Regions from separate parts of the Dyadobacter sp. AC419 genome, predicted to be linked through region 2. Evidence: riboswitches for the same ligand, from Rfam matches in the RefSeq annotation. Region 2 holds a riboswitch; each other region holds the start of a gene.
What was found. Region 2 has a riboswitch for cobalamin ahead of metE (5-methyltetrahydropteroyltriglutamate--homocysteine S-methyltransferase). Riboswitches for the same ligand answer to the same signal wherever they lie in the genome.

Region 1 (5,290 bases), on a different contig from region 2:
GCACCAGACGCAAAGACGCCTTATTTTTCCCGACATACACTTCAATCTTTCGCTCATTTCCACTTCTGCCGTGAACCATTAAATGCAGTAATGACTTTTGCACATTACCCGCAAAATGTTCCAATTTGAAATCTCTGAAAATTAACGAATCTGCTTTAATAATTGGCCCCGTTTTGCTGGCTCCCGACTCGAAGAAACTATTCATAATCAAAGGCTTGATTGCGCTCATTGTGCTCAGCGAATAGGATTCTGAATATTGCGTCACTGTGATTTCCTTATGAAATGTGAGTACAGGAATTTGATTATTAGCAGGTTGTTCGACAATTTTTGTTCTCATGCCTGCCTCGCTACCAACAGTCAGAAAATAGGAACCTTCATCCGAATACATGCTGAAATACGGGTTAGTGCGGGCGCTCATGGGCCTGTACAACAGCGAATCACTCGCACCATCATTGGTTACAGCATAAAAAGCAATCTCGTTATTCGCCGTGCTGACAATGGCAACTTGCTTTCCTCTTCTCCACAGTTGAAGTTTGTCTGGAGAATTTGTCGGAAAGCTTTTAGGCAAAGACGAAAACGGGATGCGATGTAAACCTTTTTCGGTTATCCCGATTTTTACGTAAGGCTTACCATAGCGAATCCAATTATTCGCATATGGAGCACTCCATTGTGCAAGGGCTGCAATTTGAAACAGCAGTGCACCGAAGAAAATGAAAACTGATAAAGACTCTTTTTTTAAGCGCATGTATTGAGAAACAGAGGAATTGCACACTGCTGCAAATAATGCGATCAATCAATTAATCGGCCCAATCCAATGAATTAACGGCTTGGCATCGATTATTTAAAGGCGAAATGTCTTGGGCCAAATGCAAAAAAGCACACGACGAATCGCCGGGTGCTTTTCAAAATGAAATCAAAAAATTACTTGAAGAAGAAGCCGGTTGGCGCGACATTCACTTTAACCGAGTCAACCAATGTGCCGTCTGCACGGTAACGCACTGCATAGCCAGCCTGCGCATAAGAAGGCGTAACACCCGCGTAGATCAAACCTTGCGATGGGTCCACTGCCAGGCCTGAGAAAAGGCGTTTGATAAATGGCGTTGTAACATTGATTTGCGCATCATTAATGCCAAATCTGTAAGTTTCTCCGTGCGACACATAATTTGCGTCGCTATATGATAATGTGAAGAAAACACTTCTGCGGTCGGCGCTGAATGCGAAATTTCCAGCCGATTTGCTTGCGTCGGCACCCATTGTTAATGATGCTTCAGAAGCGTAAGTGTCAGGATTAATGCGGATGGCTAAAATGCCGTCATTTACCCAAAGTTTCCCATTCGCATCGATGCCGATTGGTGTCGGAGCGTTTGTGAAAGTGATGGTTTTTTCGACTGTGTCAGTGGATGTGTTAATCACAGAAAGTGTGTTCCCCATTCCGTAAGAAATCGTCCCCACAAACAGTTTTCCATTATTAAATACGAGCGTTTCAGGTCCAGACGCGATGTCGATCTTTTTGGTGATTTTGTTGCTAATCAGGTCAATTACAGCAACGTAACCTGTTTTATAAGCATATCCTTCGTTGGTTCCCCAGCATGAAACATAGGCTTTATTGTTTGGCCCAAAAACCACTTCGCGCGGGTTTTCAATGTCCGGTGCACCGATGGATGCAATCGTTTTGAATGTATTGCTGTTAACAATTTCGATCTTGTCCAGTCCGGCTGCTGAATTGTCAACCAGCACGATCCCGACTTCACCAGCGGCAGCATAACCTTGCACGCCACCTTTCAAAGCAGTCCCGTTTGCCGTGGAATATATGTCAGCCTGTGCAGTGGTTTGTTCTCTGGTAAAGAATGAAATTGCGCCGTTATTTTGAGAGAAATTCCCTTCATTGATCACAAAAACGCCCTGAATAAAATCGCCTTTCGGAGCCGGATCGCTTTGATTACATGACCATGCAAAAAAGGATAATGCTGTAAATGCTGCTAATCTGGATAACTGTTTTTTCATTTTTTGTTTTATTAATTGTAAACATTTAGCTTCCTAAACCGCCTGAAAGTTCTTACAAAACCTTTATTCGGCCGCAGGAAGGGAATTGTAACTCAAAATTAAGCTCAGCGCAAAGCTTCTGCCGGGCATTGCATTGTTTCTTACATTTAAATAGAACGTGTTTGCGAGATTATTGATCTGCGCCTGCACCCGCATTTTTGCTATCGCAGAAACAAAAGTATACTCAGCCAGCAGATTTGACAGCGTGTAACCCGCTAAATATTGTGAATTATCGAATGTGCTGTAACGCTTGCTAAGCGTCTGAACCTGTCCGGTCAAGCGGGCATTTTTATATTGCAAAAATGCGTTAACATTGCCGGAATGCATCGGCACAAAAACAAGTTGCTTCCCGATAATGTCTGAGGAATAAGCGTCGTAAGCCTTTTCCTGCGAGCTTTTATTCAACGCATAATTTGCATTTAAACCCGCTTTCCAGGCAGCAACCTGATATTTCCACCCAAGCTGCACTTCAAGTCCGCGTGCCAAAACCTGCTGCAAATTTTCAACATGATAGGCGCGTGAAGGATTCCAGTAAGTCCAGTCTTTAATGCGGTTATGATAGGCGGTTATTGTCGCTGAAATGGAGTGGTTGCCTGGCAAAACAGCATGTTGTTCAAGCCCAATTTCTTTGTTCCAACCACTTTCCGGTCTGATATCCGGATTGCCCATATCTTTCCAATAACGCTCATTCAATGTTGGAACCCGGTAACTGCGACCGTAAGAGCCTTTTATTTTCAAAAGATAACCGGTGTTTTGCACCAATAAATATTCAGCGCCCAGCGACGGCGTAAATGGTGGATTAAAACCCGTCACAAAAGCCTGTCGCAGATTGGCAGAGATCAGCAGACGCTTTGTGGCTTGTAACCGGCTGAGTAAGAAGAGATCACCTCGGTTTTCAGTGAGCAAACCGGCTTCATAACCCGCCACTCGTGCCCGGTAATGTGTCCACTCGCCGCCCGCTTTGATCTGTAATTTGCCAAACTCAAAATCACGCTCCGCACGATTGGAAAACTTGTCGGTAACCGCATGGTCCCATTGGCTGTAATCTCCTTTAGCATAATCAATTATATCCCTGACCCATGCAGAGCGCAATGTTAAAAACTTGTAATTATAACGCAGCATTGTGCGGTAAGCCTCTGTCAATGTAAGCTCGCGTCCGGCCTGATCGTCGGGTGTGAGTGTAAGCCGGTTGCGGGTGAGCCACACGTGGGCGGAAATCTGGTGATCGTTTTTTGAGGTGAAAAACAAATCCTGCACAAGCCCGCGCTGGAAAGAATTCGCAGGAAGCAAAGCATATTGTCTACGCTCCGAGTAAGGAAAATGATTATTCATGCGGCCGTCATATGCACTGGTTTTTCCTGAAAAATTCCAGTTAGCATTGATGGGAGCTGCATAACTTGCTGTAAACTGCGTCTGATGGTTGTTAAAGCTTTCTTGTTGCCTGCCCAATGTTACGCTAAGGGCTTCCCTGGTCGGCGCGCTGCCTAATAGAATGCTTCCGCCAACCGCATCGGAACCCACAATGCTTGCAGAGGAACCATATTGAACAGATAATTGATCAAATCCGGCGACGGGAATAGTTGAAAAATCGGTTTGGCCCAAAATAGGCGAATTAATGTTCAACCCATTCCATAAAACAGCCGTGTGATTGGCAGATGTTCCACGGAAAGAAGCCGTATTCAGCTGGCCAGGGCCGTAATTTTTAAATGCAATGGGCGTGTAAAACGAAAGCAGGTCACTGATATTCTGGAAGCGGAATTGAATGAGTGCTGCCGAATCGATCTTCTGGATTTTAAGGCCGCTCATGAATTTTTCAGGAACAAAACCTTTCACAATAACAGGATCCAAACGGATGCTATCTTGCTGGGCGACAAGGATTTTTGGAATAAAAAGCCATGACACAATGGTCAAAATCATGAAAAATCTTCGATCAACGATCACCTGAGCTGATATGAATTGGCGTTTCACTTTTGTCTTTCCTCCGAAAACAAACATGTGAATTTTTTCTGGCAGGTCTCCTGGCTTGTCTTATTAATCCGCGGCCTTCCCGTTTAAAATACAGTGGCACTGGGGGTTGGATCAAAAAATTTGCAGACTTACAGTTGCGGGGACAGCTTCCGGATAAACGGAATTCCCTATTAAGCCTTATTGTTGCATTGAAGCAGCGTATGGCGCCAAAGTTGCAAAGGTAGGGAATTGAAGGGACTTTCGACTGTGGCCGTTATGGTTTATATTTGGCCAAAACCTGCATAATATTGGCTGCCCTTACCCAAAAACTTACTGTTAACAACTCTCAAAAAGGCATTTATTTAATGCTGGGAGCAGCCTTTTTCTTCTCATTGACATCTGCGATTTCCAAGTGGCTCGGGCGTGATTTTCACATTGTTCAACTGGTCTTTTTTAGAAATATCGTTGGCGTCGTATTTGTTCTGACCAGCATTTGGCGACGGCCGGTTCGTCAGCAAGGCGGGAAGTTGGGGCTGCTGATTTTCAGGGGTGTTGTAGGCACATTATCGCTTTACATGCTTTTTTACGCGATTCAAACATTGGGTTTAGGGCGCGCGTCAACGTATCAATACACTTATCCGATTTTCCTGGCATTGCTTTCCTGGCTGCTGATCGGTGAAACGCTCAATTCCCGGGAATGGGCGGCCATTTTTGTCGGATTTATGGGCATACTTTTCGTTTTCCGTCCCGACCTGTCCATTTCCTTACGCGACAATGCGCTAGGGCTTGGAAATGCATTGCTGACTGCTATTTCTTATTTGTCTATCAGGCAGTTAGGCATTGTTTACGACACGCGTGCGATCATTCTCTCGTTCATGCTGAGTGGCATTGTAATGCCCATTATTTCCATGCTCGTCGGAACTTATTATCCCATGGAACACCTCGATTTCCTCATCGGGACTTTTCGTTGGCCAACCGATGGATTTCAATGGCTGGGATTTTTAGCATTAGGATTAACAGCCTTGATGGGACAGCGAATGTTAACCCAATCTTTTACATTTGACAAAGCGGGCCGCGTGGCTGCGATTGGTTATTCCAATATTCTTTTCTCCGTTTTGATTGGTTTTTTGATGGGAGAAGCCATTCCATCGTTATCCATGCTAACCGGCATGATCCTGATTGTAGCGGGAGGAATAATGGTTTCTTTTGCCAAAAAGACGGTGATCGTCGCTGATAAAGCGGAGTAAGGTTCAACATTCTGCTGCTTATGGTTTCAGATTAGGCTGAAATTTTTGAGCTT
Region 2 (5,290 bases):
AAAGAACTTAAACTTTTTGATTTCAGGATAAGCCTGTTGAAAATGTAAATCCAGACGCATTTCCAGTCTTGACCAATGTGTATTGACCACAGATCCGCCAAGAATTAAAATATTCCTCGTTTTTGGCCCGTGATCCAGCTTCGCCTGTTCGACCGACTCCATAAATGGATAATAATTTTGTTGGAGATAACGAGCCGGAAGCAGGAACGGATATCCGAAGCAAGTCAGCGCTAAACGAAAGATAAGCTCTGAGAAGACAAACAAGATCACAATAAATGTTGACGCCAGGGCTATCTTCCTAATCATGGAATAGAGCCCTCCTCAGCGGCAATAACGGCTATTAGATAAGTTTTCTGCCGATCGGGAAAGATAACACTTCCGAAGAAAGCAATAGGAATACGCATATTGTGCAATTAGTTGATCGCAAAATGGACCAACCTAATTCTCTGCACACAATCCGTTTATCCTCCGGTGACTTACGATGAGCAATCGGTTTAAATCGCTAAAATGTAATTTTTGTAGGCTTCAAATCTTCGTCAAGCGCAACGAAAGTAAAAATGCCCGTAACTGCCTTTTCGCGGCCTTCTTCGTACATTTTTTCAACGAAAATATCGACGCGCACTTTCATACTGGTGTTACCGACCGTTTCTACCCTTCCTACTAATTCAATAATGGTCCCTGCGGCGATGGGATGGGTGAAATCAATGCGGTCGGAGGAAACGGTTACGCAGCGCAATCTTGAAAACCGGGTGGCTGCAATAAATGCGATTTCGTCCATCATCGACAGGGCGGTGCCGCCGAAAAGTGTGTCGTAATGGTTTGTGTTATTAGGAAAAACCGTCTTAAATACGCGGGTTTCTGAGGCAAGAATCTTTTCTTCTAATGTCAAAATTGTAGCTTTTGGTCACGCAAATGTAAAAAAGAGTCAGGAATTGCGTTTCCTGACTCTTTGTAAAAATCGGATTATTGTTCAACTGCAACTGATTCGCGCAGCAGATTAGCGGCCGTGATCATGTTTTTCAATGCTGCTTCGGTTTCCGGCCATTTCCTTGTTTTCAGGCCACAGTCGGGGTTAACCCAAAGATTTCTTGCAGGGATTACCTTCAATGCTTTTTCCAGCAAAACAATCATTTCATCAACCGTAGGAACGCGCGGCGAATGAATGTCATAAACGCCCGGTCCTATTTCGTTGGGATAATTAAAGTTGGCAAATGCATCCAGCAGCTCCATTTGTGACCGCGAAGTCTCAATCGTGATCACATCCGCATCCATTGCTGCGATCGAATCAATGATGTCATTGAATTCGGAATAGCACATATGCGTATGGATCTGGGTCTGGTCGGCAACACCCGCAGCGCTCAGCCGGAATGCGTCCACGGCCCATTTCAGATAGTTGCGCCATGCATATTTCCGCAAAGGCAAGCCCTCGCGAATCGCCGGTTCATCGATCTGGATCACCTTAATGCCGGCCTTTTCAAGATCCACAACCTCATCCCGGATTGCAAGTCCGATTTGGAATGCGGTGTCTTTCCTTGGCTGATCGTCACGCACAAATGACCATTGCAGAATCGTTACCGGCCCGGTTAGCATGCCTTTCACGAGCTTTTCTGAATTCGCTTGTGCAAAAGCAGACCATTTCACCGTCATAGCCGCGGGCCGTTCGACGTCCCCAAAAATAACCGGCGGTTTCACGCAGCGGCTGCCGTAACTCTGCACCCAGCCATTTTGCGTGAATACAAATCCAGACAAGCGCTCTCCAAAATACTCGACCATATCATTACGCTCAAATTCGCCGTGAACCAACACATCAATGCCCAATGCTTCCTGCCAGCGCAATGAGGCCACAATTTCTTCCTTAATGCGTTCCTCGTAGGCTTCCAATGTCAGCTTTCCGCTTTTCAGATTTGCCCTCAACTGACGCACTTCATCGGTTTGCGGGAATGAGCCAATTGTTGTCGACGGGAACAGCGGCAGTTTCAGTTTTTCCAACTGAATGGATTGGCGGACATTGAATGCATTTTGCCTGTCAAAATCCTGCTGTGTAACGCCCTCAACGCGTTTTTTCACTTCCGGTTTGTGAATCAATGCGGAAGTCTTTCGGCTTTCTAGCGCTTTTTGATTTTCAATAAATAGCGCATTAGCGGTCCAATCCGTCTGAGCCAGATGCGTTAATGCTGCAACTTCACTCAATTTCTGTTTAGCAAAAGCCATCCAGTTCTTGATTTCCCGCGTTAAGACGGCTTCATTTTTTTCAAGGTCCAAATCATGCGGACTATGCAATAAGGAAGAAGAGGGAGCGATCATCACACGGGCTTCTCCCAAAACATCAATTGCCTGCTTTATGTAATCAAGCGACTTCTTGAAATCATTTTTCCAGATATTTCTGCCGTCCACAATGCCTAGTGAAAGCTTTTTGGCAGAATTTACAAATGTTGCATCGGCCAGGATTTCGGGCAAAGTTTCTGCGCCACACGTGAGGTCAATGTGCAATGCATCAATGTGCAAACTCGTTGCCGTGGAAAGGTTCTCTTCCAACGCACCAAAATAAGCTGCAACCAGAATCTTCAACTTCGGAACGGCTTCCCGGATTTGCGCATAAGCACTTTGCAGCGCAAGTTTGTCTTCGTCTCTCAAATCAAGCACAAGCGCTGGTTCGTCCAGTTGAATCCATTCCGCGCCGCGTGAGGCCAATTCCTTTAATACGGAAATGTAAACCGGCAAAAGATTATCCAGCAGATCAATTTTATCAAAACCCGCTTCCTTTTCTTTTCCCAACAAAAGATAAGTTACAGGGCCCACAAGCACTGGCTTGGTCAAAATGCCTTTATGCAGCGCATCTTCAAATTCTATAATGACCTTGTCGGAATAGCGATTGAATTTTTGGTCTTTGATAAACTCCGGCACCAGATAATGATAATTGGTGTCAAACCATTTGGTCATTTCCATCGCCTTGATATCCAGCCCATCACGTTGAACGCCACGCGCCATAGCGTAATACAAATCCAGCTCGCGATTCGATTTCCCGTCTATCAATTGATGGTAACGCTCCGGCACTGCGCCGGCCATGAGGCAAGTGTCCAAAACGTGGTCATACAATGAGAAATCATTGGAAGGAATAAAGTCTAAACCAGCTGCTTTCTGCATTTCCCAATTTTGATGGCGGATTTTGCGGGCGACTTTTTGCAGTTCGTCCCGATCAATTTTACCGGCCCAAAACTGTTCGCTGGCTTTTTTGAGCTCGCGCTGACTTCCAACGCGTGGATAACCAAGGTTGTGTGATAACATAGCATTCGTGTTTAAGAGTTAACAATAGAGCACAGGAATCTCGTCCAGGAATGTTGTTCCTGAAATTATCCAGCATAATGTTTTGTAAATCAATGCGTAACCATTTCCCAATCGTGAGGAAATAGTCATTGAGCGTAGCGGCAAGTCTCCTGGCTTGTATCACTTTTACCGCCCTTCTCGCCGCGAGGCAATGGGACACGAGGGTAAAAATCTGTTCTGCATTACACAGAACCAATACTTACAGTAGCACGACTGCCCGTGAATTTCACACGGTTCCTTTTTAATTTCTGCTCAGTTGGCTGAGGGCTCCAACAGCGAAAACCACTACCCCGATTGACGGGCGTTCATTAAGAACGGGGTAAAGTTAAAATGAAAATTTTGGGAGCGCTAAACAGGCCGTGTTTTAAGTGAAAGGCGTTCGTATTGATAAATACGAAGGGATAAAATATCTTTTTGCAAAGGTTTTGCAAGTGCCCAAAAGTGAATTTTGTTGAACAAAAATGAATGCATTTCACCGGTTTAGGCGCAACCGGAGCGAATTGACATTGATATATCGTTTCAAACCATTAATCGGCGACTCAAAGCAAAACCAGGATAAAGATGCAACAGCAACAACGAGTACGAGGCTTAGCGCCCTTCCCATTACATCGGTGACAATGAGCTCGATCTTGAATATTCTTTGAACCAGTTTTACAAAAACCGGCAGCAATATTGCAGGAATGATCATGTGATAAATGTAAATGCCATAGCTGATCTTGCCAATGTAACGAAGCAAACTGTTGTCCAAAATTTTGCCTCCGACGGACTTAAAACCGTTTCCATAACTGGCGTGCGCCACAAAAAATAAACAAAGCAACGCCATAGACGTCCTGAAAAACAGCGTAAACAGCACGGAATCCACTTGCCTGAAACAGAAGAAAAGAAATAGGCTAAATCCGCCTGCCGAAAAGATTTTCAGCTTACGCAAAAAGGCTTCGGGAGACCTGTCATAAACCAAAACGAAAGCCCAAAGCGCGCCTAACCCGAATGCATCCAGGCAAGTCGGCATCAGCACGCCGAGGTTATGACCAAAAAATGAAAGGATCAAGCGACTTACAATGCCCAATGCAATGGTTGCAAAAATGACTTTTTCCAGAAACCGCACGGGAACGGCTAATATTATAAGTGGCCAAAAAATGTAAAACTGCTCTTCAACGGCCAGCGACCATAATGTAGAGAGCAAGTCGGACCAGTTGCCTGTTTTTTCAAGCAAAAAATTCGAAATATAAAGAAGATAATGTGCGGGATCTGTGTAAAAGTCTGTTTGGATGGGCGAGAATAAAATGAATTGACCTGGCCTGCCAAACGAAAAACAACAGCAAATAATACAAAGGGAAAATCCGCAAAGCGCGCCTGATAATGAAGTTTTTATAAACAGGTGCAATGCCGTTGTAAGCGACGGCATTTTTACTTAGCAATAAAATACGGGTGATAAGAAAGCCGCTCAGGACAAAAAAAAGCGTCACGCCAAGCGGTCCGTTGGCGATTCTGTTGATCCCTGTGTTTTCAGGAAACCAATGATAAAGGATGACGAGAAGGATCGCGATTGCCCGAAGGCCATCCAGTTGAGAAAAATAGGCTTGTTTTTGCATCTATTCATGGGAATTAAGCCGCAATAAATAAACTCGCACTGCATTGGATACTGCTTAAAATGGGTAAAAAGCATTGACTGATTATGAATGGTTTGAGGTTTTTAACTGATCAGATTTGCAGCTTCCTCATCCAGCAAAAATTCGGCATTAAGGTGATTTTGCAGGACCGTGGCCGGAAAGCTTGTCGTCACCGGAAAGTCCAGCGCCCGCTTGATTACCGCTGCTTTTGCGCTGCCCGACGCCATCAGAATGGCCGTTTTCGCTTCCAGAATATGCCTGATTCCGATCGTAATGCCTTGATTAATAACTGTTGTTTGCTTAAAATATTTCTGACCGACCTCTTTAGTTATGTTTTCAAGCTCCGAAATGTGCGC
Region 3 (5,290 bases), on a different contig from region 2:
GGTGGAACAGTTTTTATAAGCGACCTGCAACTTTTAAAAACTTGCAACACCTGATCGATGCCGTCGATTAGTCTAAACAATCTGAATCATGTTTGTACCCATTGGATTACTCGTTGTAGCGATCATTGTAGTCGCTGTGCTTTATTTTAGAGCAAAAAATAAGGTTGAGAAATAAGTCAGTTACGCATTAAAAGGAGAAATTGTAACGCATCGAAAACGCTCTTCCCGGCAGGTTGTAACCGCGTTTTTCGTAGTAATTCTCATCCGTCAGATTGGCGATTTTCAGGCCAAGTGAATGATGCGCATTGACTTTGAATGATGCCGCAAAATCCATTGCTGCGTAGCTTGGATATTCAATTTCCGGGTTGATCGGGTCGGTGTAATCAATGTCTTTGCGCTGGCCGACCGATCTTCCGGAAAGGCGCAATTGCAGCCATTTCCGGTTGTCATACTGAACGCCGTAATTGAATGTATTTTTAGCCACATTCTGAATGTCACGCTCCACCGCAGAAGCGTCTGTTCCAACGATCAGTTCCTTCGCTTTTAGCAAGGATGAGCCCGTAACAAATGCTTTGAATGAATAGCGATAATCCTGAAACACACCAAAATCGAACGAAACTTCCGTCTCAATTCCCTGGATCGCCGCGTCCGCTGCATTGACAAATGTCGCCCGCGAAACAATGACCTCGCCACTGCCCTGCGGCTCATTAACCACATTAATAATCTTCGCAATTCGGTTGTTAACCTTCGTTGAAAAGTAAGTAAGCCCTGCTGCGAGCCCGGAACCTGGCTTGTTATATTGGAACCCGAAATCCCAGCTTAAACTGCTTTCATTTTTCAAATCCGGATTTCCAGCCGTGACCGCGATCCTTCCTTTGGAATCTTTAACCTCATTATAACCCGCCACCGAGTAAGCGTCCGTAGTGACGAATGCTCTGCCCGTAGCCACTTTCAGCCGAAGATCTGAGGTAAGCGCATAGGTGATTCCCAGGCTCGGGCTAACGAATGGCGTTGTTTTTTTGCCAGCCTGATAAGTGGGCAAAAGTGCTGTTTCCTTTACATTGAATGTAATATTGTCATAGCGCACACCCGGTTGCAGCGTCCATTTTTTATAGTTCAAAAGCGCTTGTGCGTAAAAAGCCGACGAAGTGATCGAATAGGCAGGCTGCGTCGGTGCCCGCTCGGTCGTATCATTGCTCCATCTTCGGCTGCTCGTCTGGGCGTTCAGATAATCATAACCCAGCATGATCGTGTGCTTTCCGATCTTCCAGGAGTCCTTAATTTGTGCCCCGGTCCATTGGTTTTCACCTTCGGCCGAGCGGAACGGCATTACTGGTTTTCCCGCAACATTGAGCGTGAAGTTTTTCGTATTTTCCTGTCCATGAAAGACTTTTAAGCTCGGTTCATGATTTCCTATTATGCCCGAAACAGCCACGTCAACCGCATTTCTGTCGTTATTTTTTTTACTCGCCTCCGCACTTCCGGATGATATTTCGCCGGGAGATTCAACGTTTCTCGCTACAAAATTTTCTCCGCTTACATCGACCCGCCAGTTTTTGCTCAATTGATAGCCCAGCCGCGCCCGACCCGTGTAATAATGCAGGTTTGTAAATGGCCTGCGCTGTCCGTCCGTAACCGTTTCATCCACCTGCTCGACCGGAATATCCGTGTAATTTTTCTGTGCATTTTCAAACCCAAACAGATCCCGGAGCAGATTATTCTTTCCTATTTTATAATCCTTCGCACGCTGAAAATATGCGAACGAAACATCATAGTCGAGCTTTTTGGTCAGGTTACCGCCTGCATTAAGCCCGGCTTGCATTGTTGTAAAACTGCCATATTCTACAAATGCATTTCCCTTGGTTGGGCCTTGTGATTTGGTGCGGATAATGTTGATCACCCCGCCCATTGCCTGTGAACCATACAAAGAAGACGCAGGCCCTTTCAGCACTTCAATGTGCTCAATGCCATTCAAATTGATCTGCGATAAATTGGTAACCCCCGCCGGACGGCCATCGATCAGCAGCAATGTCCGCTGATTGAGCCCCGAAAATTGCGGCCGGAATCCGCGGATCCCGATGCCGGATGACAAGTTTGGATATTGAATCACGTTGACGGCCGCCAGCTTGCGCACAATGTCGGTAATGTCAGCGGCAGGGGTGAGTTTTAAGTCTTCACTGGAAATGATCGTAAGCTGCTGCGCCAGGTTTTCCTTCCGCGTTTCAAAGCGTGTGGCGGTGACCACGATGGGGTTGAGCAAATTGGTTTTGCTGGAATCTGCAACTGGATTCTGTGCTTTTGCACAAAGCGAAATCGCCAGCAATGCTGCGATCTGGTAAGTAAATGTTTTCAATATTAAAATGAATTGGAGAGCGTGATTGCTCCGATGACAATAGAAAAAGCGCCTACGAGATAATTGACTATCCGGAAAAACTGCTCACGTTTGGAGACATACCGGCTGATTGATAAAGCAAAAAAATAGCCATAAGCGGACATGGAAAGAATGATTCCTAAACTTTGAATGATGATGATCCAGACAGCAGTCTGCGCATCACTCGCCGCCAGGGTAAGCGCCACCGCACAAGCCCCGCCCGTGCCAGCCAGTCCATGCACCATGCCCACCCAAAAAGAGCGGCTAACCTGCTGCGGCGGATTCGTGTAAATTCGTGCATCCCGTGGTAAGAAATTCCGCCTGATCGCCACAATCCCCAGCCAGATCATCAAAGGCCCGACGAGCATTTCAACTTTTCCGGAGACTTCAAGCAAAAGCTGGGATTTAAGCAGCAGCACCAAAACTGCAAACAAAATGAGGCTCAAAGAATGCCCCAGCGCCCAATGCATCGACCGCCAGATCAGCTTCCAGCGCCGCGCCGGACCCTGCTTTTCGTCAATGGCCAGCACAGAAACGGCCGCCATATGATCGGGTTCAAAAGAATGCTGGATGCCTAAAAGAAGGGAATCGACAAGTAAGTAATTGACCATAACAATCGAATAAGGTTTCGCCAAAAAGGCACTGAACTTATCCGGATTGGAAACAGGAGCATACAAGAGGAGGGGCAAAGACGCACACGCCCTGCCGACATCCTATCGCCTTTCTTCCCGAAAGCAAAACGGATATTCTCAACTGGCAGGTCTTCTGGCTCGTTCAACTTCTAACGCCTTCCCAGGTCAATTTTGAATTTTGAATGACTGAATGTTTTTATTCATTCATTCTATCATTCTATCATTCAAAATTGCACCCCAGTGGCATTATGTCAGAAGCTTGTAAATTGAACTTACAGCAGCGGGAACTGCTCCGGAATTACACCGGATTCCCTTTTAATTCCGCCAAAGGCGGACACCAAATGAAGCGGCAAAGCTAGATCTTTTTAATCTACTTTGTTAACATTTACCATATCTTTGGCCCAATAACGAGTTCTTTACATTCTTTTTTCCAACAGAGACAGGTTTTACAAACCAGTAAATTAATAGGGAACCGTGTGAGAATCACGAGCTGTCGCGCAACTGTAAGTAACGCAAAAAGTTTATATCAAAAGTTGTCCACTGGGTGCACACCCGGGAAGGATGATATGAATGTTACAAGCCAGGAGACCTGCCTTTTTCAAAGTTGACGATGCTTTCGCGAGATGAAGCAAGTCGGTCCGGATATCTGTTTTTCGTGGTTTTAACAACCCGGAACTGCAACAGGCGTGCTCCTGCACGACATGCTGGCTTCCTCTTCTGATCGCATCGTGAAAATGATGCAAGGAGCTTTTAACACATTCAATGTCAGTTAAAAGAATGGAAGCAACGGCATGAAATCACACTTTCTGATCTCAGCACCATCAAGCAATTCAGGTAAAACGACGGTTACCCTGGCATTGCTGCGCGCGCTGAAAAATTGGGGATTAACCGTGCAGCCCTTCAAATGCGGCCCGGACTACATTGACCCGATCCACCACACGCATGCTTCGGGAAATATCAGCATCAACCTGGACACATTCATGGCTTCTGAAAGTCATGTACAGGAACAATATCAGTCCTATTCCCAAGATGCGGACGTATCGGTTACCGAAGGCGTGATGGGTTTGTTTGACGGGGCCGACAAAATGAGAGGAAGCAGTGCGGAAATTGCCGGGCTGCTCGACATTCCCGTAATCCTCGTGATGGACGCAAGATCCATGGCCTATTCTGTTGCGCCGCTGCTTTATGGATTGAAAAATTTCAGAAAGCAGATCAATGTTGTCGGTGTGATCTTCAATTTCGTAAACACAGCATCGCATTATAGTTTCTTGAAAGATGCCTGCGCAGATGTAGGCATTGAGCCATTGGGTTATCTGCCAAAAAATGAGGCGCTTCAAATCCCTTCCCGGCATTTAGGGCTACATATCTCAGCAGAAACTGATTATGAGGCAATTATCAAAAATGCAGCGCAGGCAATTGAAGCAACTGTTGATATAAAACGCCTGCTGGAAATCACTCAACATTCAAAGCGTCACGTTCATTTTAAAACCGCTTTTTTACCAAAACAAAACTTGCAAATAGCAATCGCCCGCGACGAGGCATTTGCATTTACTTACCACCAGAACATTCAGGTGCTTTCCGCTTTTGGCCAAATAAAATGGTTTAGTCCGCTGCACGATGACACAATGCCGCCGGCTGATTTTCTGTATTTGCCCGGTGGTTATCCGGAGCTTTATGCAGCGCAGCTCAGCAATAATCACAGCATGCGTGAAAGCATTAAGGCTTACTGCGAAAGTGGAGGACTGACTTACGCTGAATGTGGCGGGTTAATGTATTTGGGTGAAAATTTAACAGATAATAATGGACAAACATTTGCTGTGGCCGGCGCGCTCAAATGCAGCACGACCATGCAAAACACGAAAATGACATTGGGTTACCGCACTGCCATTTGGGAAGATCTGGCATACAAAGGACACGAGTTTCATTACTCAGATTTTGACACCAATAAGCTGGAAGAACTGCCCGTCCAGTTCCTCAATGCAAAAGGAATTGAAACAAACACCCGGCTTTACAGACACAAAAAAACCTTCGCTTCCTATATGCACGTGTACTGGGGCGAGAACGAACATTTCATCAATAAACTATTGAAAATGAAAGGCTTGGCGCGGTTATGAAAGAAATCAAACGCCAGCGGATTACCCGCGCCGACGGAAAGTCGATCAACCTCGTGCAGCGCCGGGGACATTTATCCTATTGCTATAATGCATGCTGCTGCGGGCGGGTGGATAGGGGATATGCGCCCGTTCCGGTGGAGCTTTACAAAACCGAATGGCTGAAACGAAAGCTT

Region 1: it holds a riboswitch for cobalamin, as region 2 does, so the genes downstream of both, AC0IYG_RS03680 (TonB-dependent receptor plug domain-containing protein) here and metE (5-methyltetrahydropteroyltriglutamate--homocysteine S-methyltransferase) in region 2, are expected to answer to the same signal.
Region 3: it holds a riboswitch for cobalamin, as region 2 does, so the genes downstream of both, AC0IYG_RS14400 (hypothetical protein) here and metE (5-methyltetrahydropteroyltriglutamate--homocysteine S-methyltransferase) in region 2, are expected to answer to the same signal.

Annotation. Positions count from the first base shown of each region.
Region 1 is NZ_CEEDCD010000008.1:55,195-60,484, reverse strand. It holds gene AC0IYG_RS03690 (hypothetical protein) at 1-745, opposite strand, end outside; gene AC0IYG_RS03685 (YncE family protein) at 922-2,004, opposite strand; gene AC0IYG_RS03680 (TonB-dependent receptor plug domain-containing protein) at 2,068-4,038, opposite strand; cobalamin riboswitch at 4,035-4,237, opposite strand; gene AC0IYG_RS03675 (DMT family transporter) at 4,299-5,237, shown strand.
Region 2 is NZ_CEEDCD010000018.1:185,495-190,784, forward strand. It holds gene AC0IYG_RS13225 (hypothetical protein) at 1-162, opposite strand, end outside; gene AC0IYG_RS13230 (acyl-CoA thioesterase) at 503-889, opposite strand; gene metE (5-methyltetrahydropteroyltriglutamate--homocysteine S-methyltransferase) at 964-3,285, opposite strand; cobalamin riboswitch at 3,408-3,626, opposite strand; gene AC0IYG_RS13240 (acyltransferase family protein) at 3,797-4,537, opposite strand; gene AC0IYG_RS13245 (acyltransferase family protein) at 4,530-4,916, opposite strand; gene AC0IYG_RS13250 (glucosamine-6-phosphate deaminase) at 5,018-5,290, opposite strand, start outside.
Region 3 is NZ_CEEDCD010000019.1:177,113-182,402, forward strand. It holds gene AC0IYG_RS14395 (TonB-dependent receptor plug domain-containing protein) at 188-2,353, opposite strand; gene AC0IYG_RS14400 (hypothetical protein) at 2,356-2,982, opposite strand; cobalamin riboswitch at 3,110-3,360, opposite strand; cobalamin riboswitch at 3,428-3,614, shown strand; gene AC0IYG_RS14405 (cobyrinate a,c-diamide synthase) at 3,795-5,117, shown strand; gene cobN (cobaltochelatase subunit CobN) at 5,114-5,290, shown strand, end outside.